2 regions of the Microlunatus sp. YIM B11417 genome follow, and region 2 is predicted to be linked to the other one. Evidence: riboswitches for the same ligand, from Rfam matches in the RefSeq annotation. Region 2 holds a riboswitch; the other holds the start of a gene.
The links. Region 2 has a riboswitch for thiamine pyrophosphate ahead of AC6CCG_RS19675 (ECF transporter S component). Riboswitches for the same ligand answer to the same signal wherever they lie in the genome.
Positions count from the first base shown of each region.

Region 1: linked by a shared signal. The riboswitch ahead of AC6CCG_RS21025 (YkoF family thiamine/hydroxymethylpyrimidine-binding protein) and the one ahead of AC6CCG_RS19675 (ECF transporter S component) in region 2 are both predicted to bind thiamine pyrophosphate.

Region 1 is NZ_JCAMPJ010000004.1:329,247-332,642, reverse strand. It holds gene AC6CCG_RS21035 (ABC transporter ATP-binding protein) at 1-446, opposite strand, end outside; gene AC6CCG_RS21030 (ECF transporter S component) at 436-1,035, opposite strand; gene AC6CCG_RS21025 (YkoF family thiamine/hydroxymethylpyrimidine-binding protein) at 1,028-1,642, opposite strand; TPP riboswitch at 1,688-1,796, opposite strand; gene AC6CCG_RS21020 (YhgE/Pip domain-containing protein) at 2,190-3,396, opposite strand, start outside.
Region 2 is NZ_JCAMPJ010000004.1:22,823-26,218, reverse strand. It holds gene manD (D-mannonate dehydratase ManD) at 1-403, shown strand, start outside; gene AC6CCG_RS19680 (hypothetical protein) at 479-1,261, opposite strand; TPP riboswitch at 1,625-1,729, shown strand; gene AC6CCG_RS19675 (ECF transporter S component) at 1,787-2,416, shown strand; gene AC6CCG_RS19670 (ATP-binding cassette domain-containing protein) at 2,464-3,396, shown strand, end outside.

The DNA of each region.
Region 1 (3,396 bases), 310 kb from region 2:
TCACCGCCGGACAACTGGCCGGTGTCGCGGTCCGCGAGCCGGCGGGCGTCCGCCCGGTCCAGCGCGGTGCTGACGGCCGGGCCGATCGCGGCGGGGTCGACGGCCAGGTTCTCCAGCGGGAAGGCGACCTCGTCGGTCACGCCGGACAAGCAGACCCCGGACTCCGGGTCCTGCGCCACGACGCCGACCCGATCGGCCAGGTCGGCGATCTCGTGGTCGGCGACCCGCCGGCCGGCCACCCGGAGCTCGCCGGCGACCTCGGCGTCGATCGCCTGCGGTACCGCGCCGTGCAGCAGCCGGAGCAGCGTCGACTTGCCGGACCCGGACGGGCCCAGCACGAGGACGTACTCGCCCGGTCGGACGACGAGGTCGATCGGACCGAGCCGACCGCCGCCGGGGTAGCGCGCGGTCAGCCCGGCGGCGTGGACGGCCGGTTCAGCGGGCACGGCCTGCCTCGCGGACGATTGCGAACTGGTCCAGGACGCCGGTCCGGAGCAGCGCGTCGACGATGATCTTGGCCAGCAGGCCGCCGAGCACCAGACCGGAGGCGAGTTGCAGGCCGAGCCGGAGCAGCAGGATGTCCTGGCCGAACCAGGCGTACCGGAACGCCGAGAAGACGAACACCAGCCCGGCGCCGAGCAGCCCGGAGAGCGCGTACGTCAGCCAATTGAACCGCCGATAGCGGGTGATCGCGAACGGCAGCTCGCTGCCGGCACCCTGCAGCGCCGCCGCGACCACCAGCAGCGGGCCGACCGGCGAGCCGAGGAAGACCACCTCGACGATCGAGGCGATCACCTCGGCGATGATCCCGACGAACGGGCGCCGGATGATCGCCAGCGCGATCGGCGCGACCAGCAGCCAGCCGCCGAGCAGCAGATGCTGAGCAAGATCACCGGCCGGCCCCATCGCGACCGCGAGCAGGTTCCAGGCCTGCACCAACGCCCAGTAGAGGAAGCCGAAGACCACGCCGAGCATCACCATCAGGACGATGTCGCGCAGCGGCAGCCTCTTGTTGATCTTGGCCCGGTCAGCCATGGGACGGGCTGTTCAGTGAGACGGTCAGGTGGCTGGTGACGTGCTGGACGCTGCGGCCGACCATCACCCAGCCGGCGAAGACCGTGGCCAGCACCGTGCCGAGGTCGCCCTCCAGCCGGGTCACGAAGTGCTCCGACGCCCGGAACGTCCCGTTGGCCTTGGCCAGCTCGATCGCCGCATAGATGTCGCGCATGTGGTCCGGCTCGACCCCGGCCCGGACGTCGTCGGCCAGCGGATAGAGCGCCCACTCGGCCGCGGCGAAGCGCCCGGTCTCTCTGCCTTCCGGTACGTCGACCGGGCGCGGCCCCGCCCCGCCCGGCAGGTCGCAGACCACCTCGCCCGGGCAGCCGCGGGACAGGTGCACCGTCACCGAGGCGTGCTCGCCGGTCGCGGCGATGGCGGCGGCGAGGTCGGTCAGGTAGCGCAGCAGCTCGCTCTCGCTGCCACCGAGATAGGTGCTGACATCGCCGGTTCGGACCACGAGGTCGCCCGGATCCGTTGTCTGTAAGGCGGTCGTGATGACGTCGACGTACCGGTCGGTCATCACCGCCACGGTCACCCGAGCCCCGACGCCGAACCGCATCGGGTCGTCGATGATCTTGGTCATAGGGTCCCCCTTGCCTTCTCGTCGGCACGGGGACCGGGGCACGCTGCCCCACCCAAGTTCGCTTCCTGCGCTGGCATGACCCAGATCAGGTTCAACGGTCGGAGTTCGAGTACTCCCTCTCAGCCCGGCTCACCGGACTCCCGTGCTCAACCTGAAGGTACGTCACCCACCTCGTTCCGGGTCGCGCCAGTCCCACACCGTGGAACCCTGGGCCGGTCAGACCCGGCCGTGGGTTGCACCGACCCGACCCGTACGGCCGGGTCGTGACGCCGCCCTCGCACGACCATCCGGGTCGAGCGCGCGATCCGCTGTCACGATTTCACTGCGGACGGGCCGTTGCCGCGTGGCAGCGGCAAGATGTGGCTGACGTCAAGAGAAATCGCGACAGCCAAGCAGCCCACCGGTCGCCCGATCCCCTTCGCCCGGCCACCTGTCGCCCGCCCACGTGACGACGCTCGCGCCACCCGTCGACCGGGCACATGTGCGGTGACACGCCGTCGAAACGGCTGCTTTTGTGCCCGGTCAGCGGGTTGGGGGCGGTAGGAGGTCAGGCGGGGCTCGCGGCGAGCGGCTGCAGGATCCGGCGCCGTGCCACGGCCAGCAGACCCGCGCCCAGACCCACGATCAGCCAGGCCAGCAGGGACAGGATGGCCGAGCTGACGCCCGGTCCGTCGGTGACGATCGCGCGCATCCCGTCCAGGGCCGGGGTGAGCGGCAGCAGGGGCCGGATCACGTCGAAGACGGCGGGCACCGCGGCCGTGATGGCACCGGCGGTGGCCAGCACGACCATGATCACCGAGACGAACCGGCCGACCCCGCCGAACCAGGCGACCAGGGCGTGGTTCACCGCGACGAAGGTCAGGCCGCCGAGCAGGGTGAAGCCGATCAGGCCCACGGTCTGGCCGGCCGAGAGCTCGAGCAGCACCTGGAGCATGACCGCCAGCACGACCGACTGGACGGCCGCGATGATCACGCCGGGCAGCCAGCCCTCGAGCGCGATCCGGAGCGAGGACTTCATCGAGGTGAGCACCCGTGAGCTGACCGCCTGCACGATCAGGTACGTCGCCAGGGCGCCGATCCAGAGCGCGAAGACGGCGAGGAAGGTGGTCGTCGCGCTGTCCGCGAACGCCTGGTCCGGCCGCTCCGAGGTGACCGGCGTCGAGACCACGTCGGCCAGCGCCGTCCGGTCGGCCTTGGTGTAACTGGGCAGCTTCTCGGCGCCCTCGGCCAGCCCCTCGGCAAGCTTCGTGGTGCCGTCGGCCAGTTGATCACCGCCGTCGGCCAACTGCCCGACGCCCTTGTTCAGGTCCGCCGCCCCCGAGGCGGACTGCCCGGTCCCGTCAGCCAGTTGCCCGGCGCCGTCACTCAGCTGAGCCGTGCCGGTCTTCAGGTCGGCTGCGCCATCAGCGAGCTGTCCGATCCCCTTGGACAAGGCGGGCATCCCGTCCGCCAACTGCCCGGTCCCGTCCGCGAGTTGATCAAGCCCGCCGGCCAGCTGCTTCGTGCCGGTCGCCAGTTGCCCGGTCCCGTCGGCCAGTTGATCACCACCGTCGGCCAGTTGATCAAGACCGCCCGCGAGTGCCTTGGTCCCGCCGGCCACCTGCGTGGAACCCTTCGCGAGTTGATCACCGCCGACGGCGAGTTGATCAAGACCGCCGGCGAGCTTCTGATTGCCGGCGGCCAGTTGCTGCAGTCCTCCGACAAACTCGCCGACACCGTCGACCAGTTCAGCGATGCCGTCGCTCAACCCCTGC
Region 2 (3,396 bases):
CTACCAGACCCTGATCCGCGAGCAGTTGATCGACTACGTGCGCAGCGCGGTCACCCACACCGGCGGCATCACGCAACTGAAGAAGATCTTGGAGTTCGCCGCGCAGTACCAGATCAAGTCCGGCATCCACGGCCCGACCGACATCTCGCCGGTCGGCATGGCCGCCGCCCTGCATCTTGATCTTGCGATCCACAACTTCGGGATCCAGGAGTACATGAAGCACGGCGACAAGACCAACGCCACGTTCCAGCAGACGTTCACGTTCGACGACGGCTACCTGCATCCGGGTGATCAGCCCGGGATCGGGGTCGAGCTCGACGTGGACGAGGCCGGCAAGTACCCGTACCAGACGGCCTATCTGCCGTTCAACCGGCTGGCCGACGGGACCGTACACGACTGGTGATCATGAACCGAAAGCCCTGAGTCTCGTCGTTGAGACTCAGGGCTTTCGGCTGTTCAGTGCCGTGTCGGCACTGGCTCAGATGCAGACGAGGCCGAGCAGGTCGATGATCTTGCAGTCCCGATCGTCGTCATCGTCGTCGTCGCCCTTGGGCGGCTTGGTCGGCTTGCTGGTCGGCTCCTTGGTGGGTTCCTTGGTCGGCTCCGGATCGTCGGTCGGCGTCGGCTTCCGCGTCGGTTCCGGATCCTCGGTCGGCTCGGGAGCCTTGGTGGTCGGCGCCTTGGTCGGCTCGGGATCCCGGGTCGGCTCAGGGGCCTTGGTCGGAGCCCTGGTGGGCTCCGGTTCCTTGGTCGACGGTGCCTTCGTCGGCTCCTTGACGGCCGGCGGCTTGGTCGGCTGAGTCTGCTTCGGCGCCGGCTTCCTGGTCTGAGTGTCCTTCGGCGTCGCGGTACGGCCTGCGGTGGATCGTCCGGTCGGCGCGCCCGTCTCGCCGGACGGTTCGCCGCGCTCGCCGGACTGTCCCTGCGGGGTGCGGGAGGTCTCCGGCGGTGGCGTCGGGTCCTGCGGCTCGTCGGTCGACGGCTGCTCGGTCGGCGGGGTGGCCGGCGGCTCGTTGGTCGTCGGCGGATCCGTCGGCTGCTGGTTCTGCTCGGCCTCCAGCCGGATCCGGTCCAGTTCCTCCTGCCGTTCCTTGGCCAGGCGCTCGGCCTCGGACCGGCCGGGTTCCTCGGCGCCGGCGCTCCAGACGCCCGGCAGGATGATCCGGCTACCGGGCGCGACACTCGAGTTGACCGGCTGGTGCTGACCGATCACGGCGGTCGTGCTGACCGCCAGCGACAGGCCGAAACCGGCGCCGATCACCAGGAGGCGCCGAAGGCCGGTCTTGCGGGGTGGTGGGGTGCCCTTGTGGTCGGGGGGTCCGCTCTGCGGGGGCGGTGCCGCCGCGCGTCGCGGGTTGGGTGAGTCGGATGAGGGTGTGGGTCGGCCTGACACCGAGTAGGACCTCCTCAACGCGCCATCGGGCCCCCTGCGCGTGTCCTGCTTCAACGGCGAACGTCCCCGATCAACGTCCGTTGTCAAACCTTCGGATCCGAGCGCCCTCCCATGGGTGCTCAGGGCACCCGGCTCGGATCCGAAGGGCTCAGACTACCGAGCCGCCCGGCCCACCGGAACCCTGCACAAGCCACCAGTTCGAGGAAGTTGTGCGGTGGGCGTTATCGTGGTGTTGAACGACAGGGGAGCGCCGTAGGGCGCTGAGAGTGCGACACATCGCAGACCCTCGAACCTGATCCGGTTGACACCGGCGTAGGGAGTCGGGCCTTTCTCGAGCCGCGACGGGCCACCGTCCGGCTTTCCCTTCCATCGACCGTTGGAAGGACCATGATCATGACCACCGAAACCACCTCGACCGACCCGCATCGCGCGGTCGGGCCGCTGTTGCGCTGGCGTACCGTCGATCTGATCACCGCCGTGATGATCGGCGTCGCGTTCGGCATCGCCTTCATCGGCTGGGCGCAGGTGAGCAACCTGACCGGACCGCTGTTCCTCGCTCTGCCGCCGCTGGCCGGGCTGCTCGGCGGATTCTGGTGGTTGCCGGCCGTCGTGGGCGGATTGATCATCCGCCGGCCCGGCGCGGCGCTGCTGGCCATGCTGGTCGGGGCGAGCGTCGAACCGCTGCTCGGCGGTCAGTGGGGCATCAGCACGCTCGGCTCCGGCCTGTTCCAGGGCATCGGCGTCGAGCTCGGCTTCCTGATCTTCGGCTACCGGCGGTTCACCGCCCTGTCGGCGATGCTCGGCGGGATTCTGGCCGGCCTGCTGGAGACGCCGTACGAGTGGCTGACCTACTACCAGGAATGGGCCGTGCCCTACATCCTGCTGTACGCGGTGACGATGATGATCTCCGGCGCCCTGCTCGGCGGCCTGGTCGGATTGGCCCTGGTCAAGGCACTCGCCGCGACCGGCGTGCTGGCACCGTTCCCGCCCGGCCGGGAGCGCGCCGCCGCGCATCAGGTGTAGGCGTGGAGCCGTTCCCGCGCACGGCAGTTCCGGTTCGGGGCTGAGCCGTGGCGGAGTTGCGAGACGTTTCGAGCGAGACCACCGCGACCGGGCTGACCTGGCGGCCGCACGGGCGCCGGGAGCCGACGCTGCGCGACCTGACGCTGACCCTGCGACCCGGCGAGCGGGTGCTGCTCGCCGGCGCCAGCGGGTCGGGCAAGTCCACACTGCTGCGGCTGCTCGCCGGGCTGGCCGATGAGAGCCTCGGTGAGCTGACCGGGGAGTTGCGGCGGTCCGGTGAGGATCGTCCGGGGCGAGCCGGCCTGCTGCTGCAGGACCCGACCCACGCGGTGGTGGCCGAGCACGCCGGGCGGGACGTCGCGTTCGGCCCGGAGAACCGGCGGCTGGAACGACGGGAGATCGCCGACCGGACGCGGCGGGCGTTGGCGGCTGTCGGCTTTCCGTACCCGGCGGCGCGACGGTCCACCGACCTGTCCGGCGGGGAACTGCAGCGGCTCGCGCTGGCCGGCGCGCTCGCCCTCGCCCCCGAGCTGCTGCTGCTCGACGAGCCGACTGCGATGCTCGACCCGGACGGCGCCCGGACGGTTCGGGAGGCCGTGATCGAAGCCGTCGCCGACCGGCCGATCACCGTGGTCGTGGTCGACCACCGCCCCGGTGACTGGCTCGACTTCTGCGACCGGATGCTGGTGCTCGGGCCGGACGGCCGGCTGATCGCCGACGGCCCGGCCCGGACCGTGCTGGCGGAGCAACGGGACGAACTGCTCGCGGCCGGCGTCTGGGTGCCGGGCGAACCGCCGCCCGAGCCGGTACGGATCGACTGGACCCGGCCGACCGGCGGGTCGACGACAGCGTCGGCTCGCGATGACGCGGGGGCCGTTCTTCGGGTGCGCGGGCTGGGACTCGGTTCGCCCGGGGCCGAGCCGCGTCCCTTGGTGACAGGACTGGACCTGGACCTCCGCCCGGGCGCCCTGGTCGCGGTG